3 regions of the Clostridium sartagoforme genome follow, and region 1 is predicted to be linked to each of the others. Evidence: a T-box and tRNA genes for the amino acid it is inferred to sense, from the RefSeq annotation. Region 1 holds a T-box; the other regions hold tRNA genes.
The links. The T-box of region 1 lies ahead of metG (methionine--tRNA ligase). A T-box ahead of a tRNA ligase gene usually reads a tRNA of that ligase, here a tRNA-Met.
Positions count from the first base shown of each region.

Region 2: it has a tRNA-Met gene. The T-box ahead of metG (methionine--tRNA ligase) is inferred to sense a tRNA for this amino acid. The anticodon was not compared.
Region 3: it has a tRNA-Met gene. The T-box ahead of metG (methionine--tRNA ligase) is inferred to sense a tRNA for this amino acid. The anticodon was not compared.

Region 1 is NZ_BAAACH010000003.1:87,308-94,279, reverse strand. Features, by position in the region: gene ABDZ60_RS01215 (FUSC family protein) at 1-185, opposite strand, end outside; gene ABDZ60_RS01210 (SdpI family protein) at 315-656, shown strand; T-box leader at 711-947, shown strand; gene metG (methionine--tRNA ligase) at 1,029-2,972, shown strand; gene metG (methionine--tRNA ligase) at 3,107-4,735, shown strand; gene ABDZ60_RS01195 (Na/Pi cotransporter family protein) at 5,034-6,644, shown strand; gene ABDZ60_RS01190 (TatD family hydrolase) at 6,824-6,972, shown strand, end outside.
Region 2 is NZ_BAAACH010000019.1:18,086-25,057, forward strand. Features, by position in the region: gene ABDZ60_RS09100 (transglutaminase domain-containing protein) at 1-2,275, shown strand, start outside; gene ABDZ60_RS09105 (hydroxyethylthiazole kinase) at 2,495-3,340, shown strand; tRNA gene ABDZ60_RS09110 (tRNA-Met) at 3,379-3,454, opposite strand; gene rbsK (ribokinase) at 3,644-4,573, shown strand; gene rbsD (D-ribose pyranase) at 4,579-4,974, shown strand; gene ABDZ60_RS09125 (sugar ABC transporter ATP-binding protein) at 4,992-6,497, shown strand; gene ABDZ60_RS09130 (ABC transporter permease subunit) at 6,514-6,972, shown strand, end outside.
Region 3 is NZ_BAAACH010000016.1:225,365-232,336, reverse strand. Features, by position in the region: gene ABDZ60_RS08585 (carbohydrate binding domain-containing protein) at 133-3,330, shown strand; gene ABDZ60_RS08580 (hypothetical protein) at 3,489-4,124, opposite strand; tRNA gene ABDZ60_RS08575 (tRNA-Met) at 4,194-4,269, opposite strand; gene ABDZ60_RS08570 (GNAT family N-acetyltransferase) at 4,552-5,313, shown strand; gene ABDZ60_RS08565 (TraR/DksA C4-type zinc finger protein) at 5,394-6,008, shown strand; gene ABDZ60_RS08560 (DapH/DapD/GlmU-related protein) at 6,121-6,723, opposite strand.

The DNA of each region.
Region 1 (6,972 bases):
CCAAGAAAAGTACCAATTAATCTATTAATTCCGGTATGCACCGAATTTTCTATGGTACTTTGCATACAGATAATTGCTGCAATTGGTGGGTTTAAGGCACCTGGAAATAATAATAAACATATTAAAACGGCTATACCAGTTTTTATGTTTCTAGAGCCTATATTAGGTACATTTAAATTATTCATACTTAAACACCTCCATACAAAATTATTATATCATATAAATTTAATTAAATATAATATATGACATATTTGGTAAATAAGTATATAATTATGACTATAAATAAAAAAGATAAAGAGTTAGGATATTATAATATGAATTTTTGGATTTATTTAATATTGATAGAACTAATACCAATAGCGCTATTTGTTATAGGTGGAATTTATGAAACTAAATCTACGAATTACCCAGATACTAAAATTGGGTATAAGACTGAATATTCGATTAAAGATAAGTTTTCTTGGGAATATTCTAATAAAGTGGCTGCTAAGATTTATGGAACAGTAGGAACGATATTATTTATAATTAATGCAATAGTATTACTTATAATAGGGGAAAAGTCATTCAATTTTTTATTATTAGTTAATTCATTTATGGTTATTTTAGATAAATTAATAATAGATAAATTATTAAAGAAAAAATTTGAAAAAAGATGATATGATAAAAATAATTGACAGTAAAATTAATATAGAATATCATAATAATAAATAAAGAATGCAATGAAGAGAAGAGTAGTAAAGGAGAATGTCTAAAGAGAGCTAGGTTAGGTGAAAGCTAGTGGCATAAAGCTTTATGAAGATGGCCTTGGAGCATATTTTCTGAGCAATATAGCTAGGAAAATACGGGAGCAACCGTTATATTGCAAGGTGATGGCATGTCACCTATTGAGATATTTATCGCAAGATAAATATGAATTAGAGTGGTAACACGTATAATACGTCTCTATGTAGGTTTTAATATACCTATATAGGGACTTTTTTATTATTCAAGAATTTATAAAGAAGAAACGATTAAGGGAGGAAAATGGTATGTGTAAGAAGACATATTATATTACTACACCAATTTATTATCCATCAACTAAACTTCATATTGGAAACACTTATACTACTGTAGCAGCAGATGCTTTAGCAAGATATAAGAGATTAACAGGGTATGATGTGATGTTTTTAACAGGAACAGATGAGCATGGACAAAAAATACAAAGAATAGCAGAAGAAAAGGGAATAACACCTAAGAAACATGTAGATGAAATAGTAGCAGGAATTAAAGATTTATGGAAGATGATGAATATCAGCTATGATAAATTTATAAGAACAACTGATGATTATCATATTAAAGCTGTTCAAGATATATTCAAAAAGCTATATGATAATGGAGATATATATAAGTCATCTTATGAAGGTTTATACTGTACTCCTTGTGAATCCTTCTGGACAGAAACTCAATTAGTTAATGGAAATTGTCCAGACTGTGGAAGACCAGTAGAAAAATCAAAGGAAGAAGCTTATTTCTTTAAGATGAGTAAATATGCTGACAAGTTAATGGAATACATTGAAACTCATCCAGATTTTATTCAACCAGAATCAAGAAAAAATGAAATGGTTAATAACTTCTTAAAACCAGGATTGCAAGATCTTTGCGTTTCAAGAACAAGCTTCAATTGGGGAGTTCCAGTTACTTTTGATGAAGGACACGTAGTTTATGTTTGGATAGATGCCCTTTCAAACTATATAACAGCTTTAGGATATGGAAGCGACAACAAAGAGCTTTATGAAAAATACTGGCCAGCAGATGTTCATTTAATAGGTAAGGACATATTAAGATTCCATACTATTTATTGGCCAATTATGTTAATGGCTTTAGATTTACCACTACCAAAGCAAGTATTCGGACACGGATGGTTACTTGTTGATGGTGGAAAGATGTCTAAATCTAAAGGTAATGTAGTTGATCCAGTAACTTTAGTTGAAAACTTTGGAGTGGATGCAGTTAGATACTATTTATTAAGAGAAATTCCATTTGGAGCAGATGGATTATTCAATAATGAAATATTTATAAAGAAAATAAACTCTGATTTATGCAATGATTTAGGAAACCTATTATCTAGAACTGTAGCAATGATAGAAAAATACTTTGATGGAGTAGTTCCAAATAATAATGTTAAAGAAGCTATAGATAATGAATTAATTAATTTAGCTTTAGAAACTCCTAAGAAGGTTAATGATGCAATAGATAAATTAAGAATACCAGAAGCTTTAGAATATATATTTGATTTAATAGGAAGAGCAAATAAATATATAGATGAAACTACACCATGGATATTAGCTAAGGATGAAGAAAAGAAAGAAAGACTTGGAACAGTTTTATATAACTTAGTTGAGAGCTTAAGATTTGCTTCAGTACTACTATCTGCTTTCTTACCAGATACAAGCAAGAAGATAAATGAACAAATAACTGCAAGCAATGTTACTTTTGAATCATTAAATAGTTTTGATGGAACAGTAGTTGGAACTAAGGTCCAAAAGGGAGAAGCACTATTCCCAAGAATAGATGTAGATAAGAAATTAGCAGAATTAGACGCTTTAAGAGAAGCTCAATTAGCTGCTAATAAACCAGAAGAAAAAAGAGAAATAACTCCAATTAAAGAAGAAATAACTATAGAGGATTTCGAAAAAATAGACTTAAGAGTAGTAAAAGTATTAGCTTGTGAGCCAATAAAGAAGGCTAAGAAATTATTAAAACTAACTGTAGACTTAAATGGGGAAGAAAGACAAGTGGTTTCAGGAATAGCACAATACTATAAGCCGGAAGAGCTAGTTGGTAAATATGTAGTATTAGTAGCAAACTTAAAACCAGTAACACTAAGAGGGGAACTATCACAAGGAATGATATTAGCAGCATCAACCGATGGCGATAGTTTACTAAAGGTAGTAAATCCAGGGGAACTACCAACAGGAAGCGTAGTAAGATAAATTAAAAATTAAGAATAAAGAATGTAAAATCGAGGAAACAATTCAGCCTTTATGAATTATAAAAATATAAGACTCAGCCTAAGCTGAGTCTTCTCCTTAATTCTACATTCTTAATTCAAACAAGGGGGTTTTTTATGAATATAATAGTAGGAAATGCATGGCCTTATGCAAATGGACCATTACATCTAGGAAGAATAGCAGTATTACTACCTGGTGATATAATTGCTAGGTATCATAGACTTATGGGTGATGAAGTTATATTTTTATCTGGAACTGACTGTCATGGTACACCAGTAACTATGAAGGCTAAGGAAGAAGGAATAACTCCATTAGAAGCAACAAAAAAGTACCATAATGAATTTAAAGAATGCTTTGATAAGTTAGGATTTTCTTTTGATATATTTGCAAGGACTCATTCAGAGTATCACGAGGAAAGGGTTAAGAAATTTATACTGGAGTTATATAATAAGGGATATATATATGAAAAGGAAATAGAACAAACTTATTGTGAAAGTTGCAATGAGTTTTTATCCGATAGATATATAGAAGGAAAGTGTCCGCATTGTGGAGAAATAGTATCTGGAGATGAATGTGAAAGTTGTTCTGAGATAATTGAAGCAGAAGACCTTTTAGATAAAAAGTGTAAACTTTGTGGAAATGAAACAGTAGTTAAACAAACAAAACATTTATTTTTCTCTCTTTCAAGTTTTGAAAATGATGTTAGAAGACTTTTAATTAGACAAAAGGGTTGGAGAGAAAACGCTGAAAAAATAGTAAAGAGATATTTAGATGAAGGATTAAGGGATAGAGCAGTTACAAGAGATTTTAATTGGGGGGTAGATGTACCTTTAGAAGGATACGAAGATAAAAGGATATTTGTTTGGATTGAGGCAGTTATGGGATATTTAACTGCGAGTATGAAGTGTTTAGAAGAAAAAAATGAGGACTGGAAGGAATATTGGCAAGGAGATGATTCAAGAGTTTATTTTGTTCATGGCAAAGATAATATACCTTTCCACACAGTTATATTTCCAGCTATTCTAGCAGGACTTGGAATAAAAAATCCTAATTTAAGAGTTATATCAAGTGAATATATGAAATTAGAAGGGAAAAATTTCTCATCAGTAAAAAATTGGGCTATATGGGCAGATTATATAGTTGATAATTATAATGTGGATGAGTTCAGATATTATTTAGCTTTAAATTCTCCAGAGATTAAGGATACAGATTTCACTTGGAGGGATTTTATAAATGTAGTAAATAGGGACTTAGTAAGTTCCTTAGAAGGTTTTGTTAAGAAAATCATAGATTTTATAAATAAATACTATGAAAGGGAAGTACCAGTAGGAATTACATCAAATGATTTTAGAAATGAAATACTTAACCTATATTTCGAAGTAGGAGATAATATAGAAGAAGGTAAATTTAAAGTTGCAATTTTAGGTATAATGAATTTTATAAAAAAAATGAATAAGTCTTTTGATGAAGAATATCAAGCTATATACACAGAGGTAAATAGAAAAGGAAATAAAAATAAAATATATGAGTATATTCAAGCTGTTGTAAATATATCAAATTTATTAGAACCATTTATGCCATATACTTGTAAAAAGATAAGACTTTCATTAAGACTATATGACCCTATTTGGAGTTATTCAGAAAAGAAAACTGGTAAAATTTTAGAATTAGAGAATTTATTTAATAAAATTGATAGAAAAAGGGCTTCAGAAGAAGTAAAAAGATTAAAAGAAGAAAGAAATTAATTTAATAAAGGAAAAACCCTAGATTAAATCACTTTGGGGAATAATTTAATCTAGGGACCATTAGATGGTTTTAGGGGTAAATAATAATGCTTTAACTACTTTACAAATATTATAATACAGCAATAATATGACAATACCGTGACAAAAGTATAAAAAAATTGTGAATACTTATCAAGTTATTAGTTTTAACAAGAATTTAACATTCTATCTATATTTACAACTACGAATATTAATTGTATATTAAGTTTGGTAATTAATAATTTTAATATATAAATTATAAATTTATAAGGAGAGAGTCATGGATAAGTTTGCTATTTTTACAGGTTTGCTAGGGGGATTAGGACTATTTCTATATGGAATGAAGCTTATGGGGGATGGTCTAGAAAATGCTGCTGGTGAAGGCTTGAAATCTATATTAGAGAAATTAACAAGCAATAAGTACATAGGGGTATTAGTTGGAGCAGCAGTTACAGCAATAATACAAAGTTCAAGTGCAACTACTGTAATGATTGTTAGTTTTGTAAATGCAGGATTAATGAATTTACTTCAAGCTGCAGGAGTAATAATGGGAGCTAATATAGGAACAACTATTACAGCTCAAATGGTATCATTCAAGTTAGATGCAATTGCACCAATATTTATAGGTGTAGGGGCAATAATATTACTTGTAGCTAAAAAGAAAAGAGTTAGAGATATAGCTAGTATAGCTTTAGGTTTTGGAATTCTATTTATGGGAATGGGTGTAATGTCAGATGCAATGAAGCCAATAGCAGAAGCAAGCTGGTTTAAAGAATTTGTAATAGTAGTTGCAGATAATAGCATATTAGGACTACTTGCAGGACTGGGAATGACTGCTGTTGTTCAAAGTTCATCAGCAACAACAGGTATTTTAGTTGCATTAGCGACAACAGGAGCAATAGATATGCGATTAGCATTTCCGGTAATACTAGGTTGCAACATAGGGACATGTGTTACTGCAATATTAGCTTCATTAGGGGCAAATAGAACTGCAAAAAAAGCAGCAATAATACATTTATTATTTAATACAATAGGAGCATTAATTTTCTTACCATTTATAAGTCCATTTATAAGATTAGTAGAATCAACTGATCCATCAAGCGTGGCAAGGCAAGTTGCAAATGCACATACTATATTTAATGTTACAGTTACTGTATTATTACTACCATTATCAGCATACTTAGTTAAAATAGTTAATAGAATACTTCCAGGAGATGCGGAGATAGAAAAAGAAGGAGCTATTTATTTGGATAAAAGTTTATTAGAAACTCCAATAGTAGCAAATGGCCAAGTTTTTAAAGAAACTTTAAGAATGGCTACAAAAGCAAAAGAAAATGTAGCATTAGCTATGGAAGCATTTACAAATAGTAATATGGATTCTGCAGATAAAGTATATAAAAATGAGAAAATAATAAATGCATTAGAGAAAGACATAACAGATTATTTAGTTGAGTTATCTCAATTAGAGTTACCTGAGGAAGATATTAAGCTATTTAGTTCAACATATCATGTAATTAATGATATAGAAAGAATTGGGGATCATGCAGAAAATATAGCTGATTTAGCAGTAGAAAAAATAAATAAAAACATACATCTTGGAAGTAGTGCTAAAGAGGAGTTAACAATTATTTTTGATAAAACTATGAAAGCCATGGAAATTGCTATTGAAAGTTATAATAATAAAAAAATAATGGCTCCAATTGAAATAGAGCAAATAGAGGATGAGATAGACGAACTAGAAAAGAAGTTTAGAGAAAATAATATAAAGAGATTAAATGAAAAGTCTTGTTCAGCTGCATCAAGTGTAATCTTCTTAGATTTATTAAGCAACTTAGAAAGAATAGGGGATCATGCAAATAATATCGGAACTTCAGGAAAAAAGAATAAATAATAAAAATAAAATGTGATAAAAAATTAAGCCCATCTACTTTGGAAAATCCTTAGTGGATGGGCTTGTATATTAGATTCAGCAATTTCTTCATTGTTTCATTTTTAATTATTTTAATTTGAAAAATTCTACTTATGGTATAATACTTATAATAAATTAATATATACGATGGAGGAATTGAAATGGAAAATAAATACGTAATATTTGATACACACGCGCATTATGATGATGAAGCATTTGATGAAGATAGAGAAACTATTCTTAAGCAAATTAAGGATAATGGTGTTATAGGAATATTAAATTGTGCATCAAGCTACAAGAGTATAGAAAA
Region 2 (6,972 bases), on a different contig from region 1:
GGCTTATAAAGCACAAAATGTATTTATAGCTGTTTGTATTGCTTCAATTATATATTCAATTTTATTTATTAATAAGTTATCTTTAAAGATTTTTGCTATTTGTTTATCTTTTATTTTAGTAGGTATGTTAGTTACTTTTTTTACAAATCCATTGGAGCTTACTTTATTTATTAAGAATATAAGCTCATTAACGGCTTTAATTGATAAGCAAGTAAATGGTGAAATAGTTCTTAGCATAAGATATCAAAGGAATATATTTATAGCTTTAAGCGCTATTATTCCATTAATTGTGTATATATTTTCAGTAAAGAAATTTAATTTTTACATCCTATTAATTGGTGGGGCAAGCGTATTTGTGGGACAATGGATAGTTGAAAATTTTAGAATTTATTTTTCCTTTTATATATTTTTATTTATTATTTTAATATACTATTTAAAATATATTTACTTAAGAAATATTAAATTAAGTAAAGAAAATAATAAAGTTCCAATAAGCTTTTTAATCTCTTGTATTCCAATTTGTGCAATAGTATTGATTTCATCTTATTTCTTATCATCTAGAGATAATCCTATAGAACTTAGTTGGATAGATTCCAAAGCAAGACATGTTAGTAATAATACTAAAAAGGGATCTAATACTGGAAGTAATAATTATTTCAAAATAAGTTCTACTGGTTTTGGAGATGATAATTCAAGGCTAGGAGGGAATGTTTCTATAGATAATACACTCGTAATGAAAGTGGAGGCGCCTGAAAGTGGAATATATTTAAAAGGAGCAGTTAAAGAAATATATACAGGTTATTCATGGGAAAGCAAGAAGTTCGGATCAATTAAGTTAGGTAGTATGCTTGAACTTAATAATTTTGATGATGATTTATTTGAACTTCTTCAAGGGAGTAAGATTGTGTCAAATGAAACAAATATTTTAGAAGAAGGTTTTGATAAAAGCTTTATAGATATTACTTATGAAAATTTAGATATAAAAACAATATTTATACCATCAAAGGTAAGTAACTTAAGTTCTGAACCAGAGAATTCCTTATATGTTGTTAAGGATCTTTATGGAATACTATTTAGTGAAAGTATAATGCAAAAGGGATTCAAATATAATGCAGAATTATATAAGATAGATAAAAATAATGAAGATATTTATAATTTATTGAGAAGAAGCAAACAAGGTTTATATAGTGAATACATAGAACATAATTATATAGGCTCTGAAGGTAATGAAGGAAGTAGAGATTATGTTATAAGTTTAGAAGCAAAGTCAAAGGATATTTATAATGAATATCTTCAGTTACCTAATGAACTTCCTAAAAGGGTTTTTGATCTTGCTTTTGAAATAACTTCATCAGTAAACAATAATTATGATAAAGCAAAAGCTATAGAATCTTACCTTTCACAAAATTATAAATACACTTTAATGCCTGGAAGTGTACCAGAGGATAGAGATTTTGTTGACTATTTTTTATTTGACTCAAAGGAAGGCTACTGTACTTATTATGCTTCAGCAATGACAATACTTGCTCGTTCAATAGGCATTCCAACTAGGTATGTTGAGGGATATGTTTTGCCAGAGAGATCTACAGATGGAATATATGAAGTTACAAATAAACAAGCACATGCTTGGGTTGAAGTATATTTTGAAGGATTTGGATGGATGCCCTTTGAGCCTACTGCACCATTTTTAGAATCTTTAAATAATACAACTGAAGAACAGATTTTAAATACACAAAACAAAACAAAAAAGGAAGAAGAAATCGATGATGAGGTTGAAGATAGTAAACCAAAGAATAACAATGAGACCTTGAAGGAAGAGGTATCAAATAATGTAAATGATATAGAATCAAAATCAAAATTATTTATAAGAATTACTATACAACTATTGGTTGTTTCATTATTATGGATATTTATTGTTCCTTATTTTAAACGGAAGATTGTTATTTATAGATTGAAAAAGTATTCTTCAAAGCAAGAAATAATTAAAATATACAAGCGTCTTTTAAGAGGTTTTTCACTACAAGGACTTAAAATAAATATTGGAGAAACACCATTACAATATGCACAAAGGGTAGATGAAATATTAGATTCTAATGATTTATCCTTTAAAACTATAACAGATATTTTCAATAAGGCTTGTTATAGTAATGAACCTATTAGTAAAAAAGAAATTCAAAATATAATTGATTTTTATAATACAGTTCCTATTTATTGCAAGAAGAAACTAGGAAAGTTAAAATATTTTATATTTAGTAATATATTAGGAGTAATTTAAAATATAATATTAACTAAATCAAGGAAGGTTATTCTTAACCTTCCTTAAAATTTGCATATATTTTATATTAATCTAATTCCTTCATATTTTTATAATTATTAATTGGTAACTTAAATATATGTAACATATAAAAATATAGTCGAATAATATGTATAGATATAGTATAAGCATTACTATATTGCTAGAATTTAAGTTCAGGATGTAAGAGAGGATACAAAAATGCAAATTGGTATAAGGGCATTAGACGAGAGTTTAAACTTGCAGAAGCAAAAAAAACCTCTTATACACTGTATCTCCAATTCAATTTCGGTAAGAGATTTAGCGCAAGGAATTTTATGCTATGATGGTAATCCTATAATTGCAAATTTTGTTGAAGAAGCACCAGATATAACATTTAAATGTGATTGTCTATTGATTAATTTAGAAGATTTAAGTGGGGCTAAGGTAGAAGCAATTGAAAAATCAATTAGGGTTGCAAGAAGAAAAGGTATTCCAGTTGTTTTAGATATAATGGGAGTAGATTTTTCATTTCTTAGAAAGGAAATAGCATTAAGATTCATAAATAGATACAATATAAGTGTTGTGAAAGGAAGAGTAGAGGAGTTTAAGATATTAACCAGTAGTGATGATAAATTAAAGAACAAAGATTTTAAGGATTTAAAATTAAAAGAAAATATAGAAGCTAGGGTTGATTTAAGAAGCTTTTCAAAAAGGCATAATATAATATTAGTTGTCCAATGTGAAGATTATTACTTAACTGATGGGTTTAGTGAATTTTATGTTGAAGGCTATCAAAATGAGTTTAGTAATATATTGGGAACTGAATCTATATTATGTGGATTAATTTGTGTAGGAATTGCATCTGCAAGCAATAATGAACAAAGATTTAGAGCCGTCTTAGTTGCTATTATGACTATAGCAGTAAGTGAAAAAATAGCTATACAAAAGAACTTAGAGCCTAAAAAGAATAGAAGGCTAAAGGAATACTTATTAGATGAAATAATTAATATAAATGCAGAGAAATTAAATAGATTAGCAAAAGTAGAATATTCATTTGTAAGATAAAATAAATATAAAAAGCTTTGGAAAATCCAAAGCTTTTTTGGTTGCGGGAGCAGGACTTGAACCTACGACCTTCGGGTTATGAGCCCGACGAGCTGCCAACTGCTCCATCCCGCGATATTAAGTTGCTGACCTCAGCCAGTAGGTTAAGTATAGTCTTATTATATGATAAAGTAAAGCAAAATATAAAAGAAATTTTTAATTTTTTTTAATAAACTACTTGAAAAACGTTTACAAATGATTTATTATATAGTTAATCGATTTAGTAAACCGTTTTACTAAAAATAATAATTAGGAGAGAGATTTATGAATAAGATATGTGTACTTGGAAGCATGAATATGGATTTAGTTTTAAAGGTTAAAGATATCCCTCAAGTAGGAGAAACTATTTTATCAAAATCTTTTGAAAAGATATCAGGAGGAAAAGGTGCCAATCAAGCAGTAGCAGCTAAAAGGTGTGGCTCAGATGTAATAATGATATCTAAGATAGGTAAAGATGATAATGGGTTAATACTTAAAAATAAATTAAAAGAAGATAATATAGATGTAAATTTTATATATGAAGATGAAAAAGAAGCAACTGGAATGGCAATTATAATGGTTAATGAAAATGGAAATAATTCAATAATAGTTGTTCCAGGATCAAATATGACAATGAATGAAGAAGAAATTGATAAATCAGAAAAGGCTTTAAAAGAAAGTGATATATTAATATCTCAATTTGAAACACCAGAAGAAATTACTTTAGAAGCATTTAAAAGAGCAAAGAGGCTTGGAAAAATAACTATATTAAACCCTGCACCAGCTAAAAAAATAGATGAAGAACTTTTAAAAGTAACAGATATCATAATACCAAATGAAACAGAAGCAGAAGTTTTAACTGGTATAAAAGTAGAAAATTTAGAGGATGCCAAAAAAGCAGCACAAGTTTTCTTAAATAAAGGAGTTAAATTTGTAATTATAACTTTAGGTTCAAGAGGAGCTGCGGTAATAGGAGAAAACTTTAATGAAGTAGTTCCTGCATTTAAAGTAAATGCAATAGATACAACAGCTGCAGGAGATAGTTTTATAGGCGGATTAAGTTCAAAATTAGATGTTAAAAACATTAATAAAGAAAATCTTATAGAAGCAGTAACCTTTGGAAATAAAGTATCATCAATAGCAGTTCAAAGAAAAGGAGCACAACCTTCAATACCATATTTAAAAGAGGTAGAAGAGGCTTATGGAAGGAAGTAAATCAAATGAGAAAGACAGTATTATTAAATAGTAACTTAAGTTCAGTGATATCAAAGATGGGTCATACAGATATGTTAGCAATAGGAGATTGTGGATTACCAATACCTAATGAAAGTGAAAGAATAGATCTAGCATTAATAAAGGGAGTACCAACATTTATACAAACTTTAAAAGCAACATTAGAAGAACTACAAATTGAAGAGGTAATATTAGCTAAGGAAACTGAAAGTGTAAGTCCAAAACTTTTTGAAGAAATAAAAAAAGTTATAGGAGATGTAAAAATAACATTTGTATCTCATGAAGAACTAAAAAGAAATTTAAAGGAATGCATGGCAGTAATTAGAACGGGTGAACAAACACCTTATGCAAATATAATTTTAAAATCAGGAGTTGTATTTTAGTTAAGGAGGGTATTTATATGAGTAAAAAGATACCAATGCTAAGAATGGAAGGAGTATCTAAGATATTCCCAGGGGTTAAGGCTCTAGACAATGTTGATATAACAGCTTATGGTGGAGAAGTTACAGCTTTAATGGGTGAAAATGGAGCTGGTAAATCTACTCTAATGAAAATATTAAGTGGTGTATATCAAAAGGACCAAGGAAAAGTATTTATAGATGGAGAAGAAGCAAATATAAAAGGAATAAAGTCAGCAGAAGAATATGGTATTACTATTATCCATCAAGAAATGAGTGTTTTAAACAACTTAACAGTTGCAGAAAATATATTTTTAGGAAATGAAAAATATCAAAAGTTTACAGGGAAAATAAATAAAAAGGAACTTATTGAAAGAAGTAAATTATTTTTAGATCAAATAGGTGCAAATATAAATCCTAATACTCTTGTTGCTACCTTAAATGTTGGAGAAAAACAAATGGTAGAAATAGCAAAAGCATTAACTAAAAATGCAAGAGTAATAATAATGGATGAGCCAACTACTGCTTTAACAGAAGTAGAAACTAAGAATTTATTTAAAGTTATAGATAGTTTAAAGAAAAAGGGAATTGCAATAATTTATATATCTCATAGAATGGAAGAAATATTTGCTATATGTGACAGAGTTGAGGTTCTTAGAGATGGAAAGTATGCAGGAAATGCTTTAATAAAAGATATTGATAATGATAAATTGATATCAATGATGGTTGGAAGAAAAATAGAAGATCAATTTCCTTATAGAGAAATAAAAGTTGGAGAGGATATATTAGAAGTTAAAGATTTAAGTGCAAATGTTGGAATAAAGGATATAAGCTTTAATGTTAAAGAAGGAGAAATCCTAGGAATAGCTGGGCTTATGGGGTCTGGAAGAACAGAAGTTGCAAAAACAATATTTGGAGAATACAAGAAGACTTCAGGATCTATAAAAATAAAGGGAAAAGAAATAAATATAAAAAATATTCAAGAAGCCATAGATAATGGAGTTTGTTACTTATCAGAAGATAGAAAAAAAGAAGGCTGCGTTTTAAGTTTATCTGTAGCAGAAAATATGATTTTATCTAATTTAAAGAAATATGAAGGTAAAATGATGTCTATAGATAAAAATAAAGCAGTAAAAGATGTTGATTATTATATAGATAAAATTAAGATAAAGACGCCGAATAGAGATCAATTAATAAAGAATTTAAGTGGTGGAAATCAACAAAAAGTTATACTTGCAAAATGGCTTATGTTATCTCCAGAAGTACTAATAATAGATGAACCTACAAGAGGGATAGATGTAGGTGCAAAAAAAGAAATATATGAATTATTAAATGAACTTAAAGCTTCTGGAAAAGCAATAATAATGATATCTTCAGATTTACCAGAAGTTTTAGGAATAAGCGATAGAATAATTGTTATGAGTGAAGGAAGAATTTCAGGAGAGTTGAAAAGAGAAGAAGCTTCACAAGAAAGTATAATGAAATTAGCTGTTGGAATGAATAAATAGTCGGGAGGATAAAATTATGAATATTAATATAAAAGAGACTGTATCTAAATATAAATCACTTATAGGCTTAGTATTACTATGTGTAATAATCACATTTGTTACACCAGCATTTTTAACAATATCAAATATTACAAATGTTTTTACACAAGTTTCAGTTAATGCAATAATTGCAGTAGGTATGACTTTTGTAATTTTAACTGGTGGAATAGATTTGTCAGTTGGTTCAACTTTAGCAATTAGTGGAGCATTATCAGCATCAATAATAAAATCAACAGGAAGTGTTACACTTGCAGTAATAGTTGCAGCATTAGTTGGTATAGCAATAGGGTTAGTAAATGGGCTATTGATTTCAAAAGGTAAGTTACAAGCATTTATAGCAACGCTTGCAACAATGACAGTATTTAGAGGTGCAACTTTAGTCTTTACAAATGGAACTCCAATCTCAAAGTTAGCAGAGAAGTTTGTCAATATAGGT
Region 3 (6,972 bases), on a different contig from region 1:
CGAAGATGATATTTAATATACAAAAGATAGATTAAGATAAAATTGGAAGGAGGTAATTATAAGAAATAAATTAACATATGTATGATAGTATTTTAAAAATAAAAGAGAATTGAGGATGGGAGTAGTAAAATAATGGAGAAATCAAAAAAGAAAATTAGAAGATACTTAGTTGGAGCCTTAGCTCTAAGTGTATTATTAAGTAATTTCAAAATTGTTTTTGCAGAAACTATTTCAGAAGAAAATAACCAAAGTGAAAAGTGGAAATTAAAATGGTCAGATGAATTTAATGAAGATAGCTTAAATATGGACAATTGGACCTATGAGATAGGCAATTGGATATTAGATGAAAATGGGAATAAAGTATCACAAGGGTGGGGAAATAATGAAGCTCAATATTATACTCAAGGAGAAAATCTTTCTATAAAGGATGGAAATTTAGTAATTACTGCAAAAAAGGTGGATAAAGAAAAAGAGAAGTACGATAATTGTAATTACACATCAACAAGAATTAAAACAGAAGATAAAGTAACTGCTAAATATGGAAGGATAGAAGCTAGAATTAAAATGCCAAAAGGAAATGGAATATGGCCGGCCTTTTGGATGATGCCTAATGATGATAAGTATGGTGTATGGGCAGCTTCTGGAGAAATAGATATAATGGAGGCAAAAGGAAGAATTCCTAATGAGGTTAATGGAACAATACATTATGGAGGAATATGGCCAAATAATAGATATAGTGGATCTCATTATAGATTTGAAGAAGGTACAGATATAACAGATTTTCATGATTATGCAATTGAATGGGAGCCAGGAGAAATTAGATGGTATGTTGATAATGAATTATATCAAGTACAAGATAATTGGAATACTTACGGCAAAAATGAAGATCTTAAATATTCTTTTCCAGCGCCATTTGATCAAGACTTTTATATTATTTTAAATTTAGCAATTGGTGGGAATTATGATGGAGGCATACTTCCAGAAAATGATTTTAGTTCAGCTGAAATGCTAGTTGATTATGTAAGAGTATATGATAAAGCTGATGGATATGAATACAAAGACCCTAAAGAACCAAACATAGAAAAAGGTGAATTGCCGGAAGGCTCAAAGGAAGCTATAGATGGTAATTATATATACGATACAAATTATGAGAATGGATTTAATAAAATAATAAATGGAGATGAAGCTTTTTCCAATACATGGAACTTATTAACTCTAAAGCAATTTGGTGGAGAAGCATCTATATCTACAGATAAATTAGATAATACTACCTTTGCTAAAGTAGATATTAGTAAACCAGGATCAGAAGTTCATTCGATTCAGTTAATTCAATATATAACTTTAGCAAAAGGAAGGACTTATAAACTATCGTATGATGCTAAAGCTTCTTCTAACAGAAATATTTCTGTTAAAGCATCGGGAGGAGAAGAAAGAGGGTGGACAACATATTCTAATGTTTATTCAGATTCATTAACAAATGATGTAAGTCATTTTGAACATGTATTTACAATGGCACAAAACTCAGATGTAAAAGCAAGACTAGAGTTTAATGTTGGAACTTCTAACCCATCTGTATGGATAGGAAATGTAAAAGTTGAAGAGTTTGAAGAAAGCATAGATTATAATGCACCTAAAAAGCCATTAAGTGACGGTAATCATATTTATAACGGGACTTTTGATAAGGGGTTAGTTGATAGAAAAACTTATTGGAACTTATCAGGTGATGCAAACTATTTTGTTCCTGAGAGTAGTAGAAACTTATGTATAGATGTAAAAAATAATACTAATAATTATGAAGATGTAGTTTTAAATCAAAAAGGAATAATGCTAGTTGGAGAAGCAAACCATACTTTAACTTTTAATGCAAGAGCAGATAAAGATAGAGATGTAAAATTAGTAATGAAAGATAGTAATGGTGATAATGTATTAGAAAAAACAATATCATTAGAAAAGGAATTGAAAGAGTATAATTTAGAATTTAAATTTAATACTAGCGGTATAGATAATAATGGAACAATAGAATTTTTATTAGGAGGAATTGAATCTCAAATAAGCATTGATAATATAGAACTTAAATGTGATGGATTACATGAACCACCTAAGGATATAGAAAAATTCTTAATAAAAAATGGTGATTTCAAAAATGGACTTGAAGAATGGAAAGCTTGGAATTGGGAAAAAAATGATGATTTTATAAATGATATTAAAGTAAAAGATGGAAAAGCTGTTATAGAAGTGCCTAAAGTAGGTGAAACAGGAGATGCTTCTCAAACCTGGGGAGTACAGTTTAAACAAACAGATTTATTATTAAATAAAGATATAGAATATGAACTTTCTTTTAATATAAGCTCAAGTATAGATAGAGAGTTAGAAGTTGTATTACAAAATTCAGGATACTATAGAGTTTTTGAAAAGAAAATATCAGTATCTCCTGAAGTGAAGGAACACAAATATACATTTAAAGCAACAGGAACCGAAGCTGTTGAATTAAACTTTTTATTAGGTAAATTTGGAGATTATAATACTCATGAAGTATCTATAGATAATGTAGTATTAAAAGTTGAAGGAGCCGTGGAAGAAAATCCTGAAGATAATGTAGTTAAATTCCCATTAAGTAATGGAAAGTTTGATAATGGGCTTGAAGGTTGGAAAGCATGGAATTGGATTAAGAATGATAATTTTATTTCTGATGTAAAAGTAGAAAATGGCGAAGCCATAATACCAATACCAGAACTTAAAAACAATGGAATAGAAACATGGGCAGTACAATTTAGACAAACCAATTTACCATTGACTAAAGATATAGAATATGAAATATCTTTTGATATAAGATCCAACATAGATAGGGAATTAGAAGTAGTAGTACAGAACTCAGGATATTATAGAGTATTTGAGGATAAAATATCGGTATCACCTGAAGTGAAAAAATACGAGAATACCTTTAAAGCTACAGGAAGTGAAATTGTAGAGTTAAATTTCCTATTAGGTAAATTTGCTGAATATTCTTCACATGAAGTATATATAGATAATGTAGTACTAAAGGTAAAAGGGGCTGAAGAAAATCCAGGAGAGAATCCAGGGGAAAATCCAGGAGAAAATCCAGGGGAAAATCCAGGAGAAAACCCAGGGGAAAACCCAGGAGAAAACCCAGGAGAGAATCCAGGAGAAAACCTAGGGGAAAACCCAGGAGAGAATCCAAAGAACTCAGGACAAAATTTGGAAAAATCAGGAACTCTACCTGACACAGGAAATGAAACAGTTAATACATCAATAGGAATATCAAGTATAATTTTAGCTTTGGGATTAATTTTAATAAAGAAAAAAAGATAAAAATTATCAAAATGGAGTAGAAATGACTTCTATAGATTAAAGAAAATATTTTGTGAATGTATAAAGCAAGTGAAGATCCTAAAGTTAGTTTTTTATATCTATATAAATAATAAGATGAGAAAAGTTCAGTAACGAATACTGAACTTTTCTTTATAATACTATTCTATTACTTTGTTTTCTAAGTTGTTACGTCTACAATCTAGAGGATTTAGGTTTATGTGATGTACGACTTCAGATTCATTAGGATTCATTATAAACTTATCTAAATGAATTCTTCCTTGAGGAGTATTTGCAACAACCATTACAACTCCATTTTTCTTATATTCAACCCAACTTAAATCTTCGGTAATAACATTATTTAAATCTTCATAAGAAATTAATGCTCTAGAATGTGGGATGCCATATTTATTAGTTAAGATGATAGCTATTGTATTATCATCAAATTTTTCATATTGATTTTGCTGAGATCTTGATACTATTTCTAAATTCACTTTTCTGTTATCTAGCATATTTCCATTAATATGTTTAACAGGAGCTTTAGGATTAGTATTTAAAACAGCTGTTTGAAGACTTTGCTTAACAGGTTTTGTACCTTTTGATTTACGGATATTTTGAATTGTATAGGCATTAAAGTCTTTATGCCATTCAGCAAACCAAGTTCCCATAGATTTAATTCTTTCAACATCATCAGTATCTATTTGGAAAACTAATTCACTTCCATCTTTTTTTAAAACAGTGGCATAAGCAATATGCCCTTTAACATCAAATTTATTTTCAAAAGCTTTATAATTCATTAAATATGTACCTTCCTTCATAATAATAATTTTTAAATAACAAAAAACCCTACAGTAAGAGTAAGGTTTTGGTTGCGGGAGCAGGACTTGAACCTACGACCTTTGGGTTATGAGCCCAACGAGCTGCCAACTGCTCCATCCCGCGATATTAAATACATACAAGTTTTTCTAACTTGTATCCTTAGTATATGCTTAATAAGGAGCAATGTCAAAGTTATATAACATCATATTATGGCATAGGATCACAAGAGGTATCTTAGAATGTCATATGATATCAAATACTACCAAATAAGAAGAAGTATTTAAAAACCTAATATTTTTAATAATACTTGATAAGTGTATAATAATATCATATAGATAAGATAGAACTGTTAATATTTTATATAATTTAAAAATTTATAGCTTAAAATTAAGGAGTAGAGAATATATGGAAGATAATAATGTTTTATTTAAAGTAAAAGAACAACTTGCAAAGGATTATAATTGCAAGAATGAAGAGTTTAATAATAATAATGAAAATCTAATTACAGAACTTAAGATAATGGAAGGTAGAAGAAAATATAGTAATGATAAGGAAATATTAAAGATACTTATAATTAATGGAAAGGCAGTTATATCTGCAGATAATTGTATTAAGGATTGGTGTATTGAAAACTTATCTAAAATTCCTGGAGAATGGATGTTTTTATATTCAGTTCTAAGAAGAATAGATAAAAAGTTAAATGAATTTGGTTATGAAATAGAAAATACACATCACTATTATTTACCAAACAATACTAACAATATAGATATTAATGACTTTAAATTAAAATGGTATGAAAAAGATGATATATTTCAATTTAAAGGTGATGATAGATTTGATGAAGCCTTTGCTTTTAATAATAATTATCCGGATACATTAGCAGTTGCAGCTATAGATGATAATGGAAATATTTTAGGTATGGCAGGTGCTAGTGAGGATTCAGATATTATGTGGCAAATTGGGGTAAATGTTTTACCAGTAGCTAAGGGTAAAAAGATTGGAAGTATAATAGTACAAGCTTTAAAAAATGAAATATTAAGAAGAGGAAAGATACCTTTTTATGGTACTATCGAATCTCATATAATTTCACAGAAAGTTGCATTAAAGGCAGGTTTTTATCCAACTTTTGCAGAAATAAAAGTAAGAAAATTAAAAAATGAAAAATAATAACTCTATAAAATAATGTACTAAAAAATCATCTTTTAGGAAGAATATAATTAAGCATTACTTTTGAAAGGATGATTTATATGAATAAAGAAGAATTAACATATTATAAAAACAAACTTAACCAAGAAAAAAAGAGAATAACAGATCTTATTAATCAATTGGATAGTAATGGGATGACTAAGTTTAATGCAGAAGTTGCAAGTGAATTATCATTTTATGATAATCATCCATCTGATATAGCAAGTGAAACCTTTGAAGTTGAGAAAGGCAGAGCGCTTGAAGCAAATGAGATGTCATTATTAGATAAGATAGATGATGCGTTAAAAGCTATAGATGAGGGAAGTTATGGTAAATGTAAAACCTGTGGGAAAGATATAGATAAAGGTAGATTAGAGTTTTTACCATATGCATTAAATTGCATTGATTGTGAAGATGTTATTAGTACAATAAAAACTTATAATTCTAATCAAAGAGTAGTAGAAGAAAGTGTAATTGGACACCCATTTGGTCATAAATCAAAATATGGTGATAAAGATGAAATAGGATTTGATGAAGAAGATAGTTATCAATCAGTTGGAAGGTTTAATGAAATAAGAAATTCTTCAGAATATGAATATGATTATGATGATGATACTTATGTTGAAGAAGTTGAAAAAATAAGTAATGAGCAATATAAAAATCAACTACCTAATTAAATTTTATTAGAAATATAGAAATTTTATATATTAAAAAAATAGCAGCTAATTTTGACAATATAAAAAATAGCAGCTATTTTTTTTAATTTTAAATAAAACAATAGAATATATTTTAAATATCATCTACTTTTAAGTCTTTATAATAATACTTCCTATCTCTATCAGTAATAGGTCTTAATACTTTACAGGGATTTCCTACAGCTACTACATTTTTAGGGATATCTTTTGTAACAACACTACCAGCACCTATTACAGAATTTTCTCCAATAGTTACTCCTGGTAAAATAACAACATTACTTCCTATCCAAACATTGTCTTCTATTTTAACTGGAAAAGAAAATTGTTCACCATTTTTTCTTAAGTCAGGATGAACAGGATGTCCAGTTGTGGAGATTGTAACATTTGGTGCAAACATAACATTATTACCTATAAATATATTAATATCGTCAACTAATACAAGGTTAAAATTAGCATAAAAGTTATCTCCAATATATGTACGATTACCATAAGCAACTCGTAAAGGTGGTTCAATCCATATATTTTTACCAACATGTCCAAATAACCTTTTCAAGATTTCATTTCTTTTATCTTCTTCACTTGGGCGGGTAAGATTATAATCATAAACTAGCTCTTTTCCATAAAGGCGTTCTTGTGGGAGCCCTTCTTCTAAATCTGTATAAATTTGTCCATTTTGCATTCGTTCTCTTATTCCCATTTTTAAACCTCTCTAAATTATAATAATTTTAACTATATATTGATATTAAAATTTTAACATATAATAATTTTTCATAGAATGTAATATTATATTTAATAATATAATAACTAGAAATTTTTATGAAAAAATTCTGGAACCTGTTTACAAATTAATATAATAAGCATATGATATAAGTAGTAAGTAGTAAGTAGTAAGTAGTAAGTGAGTTACATATAATTTACTTATTATAAGAAAATTAATTATAAAAAA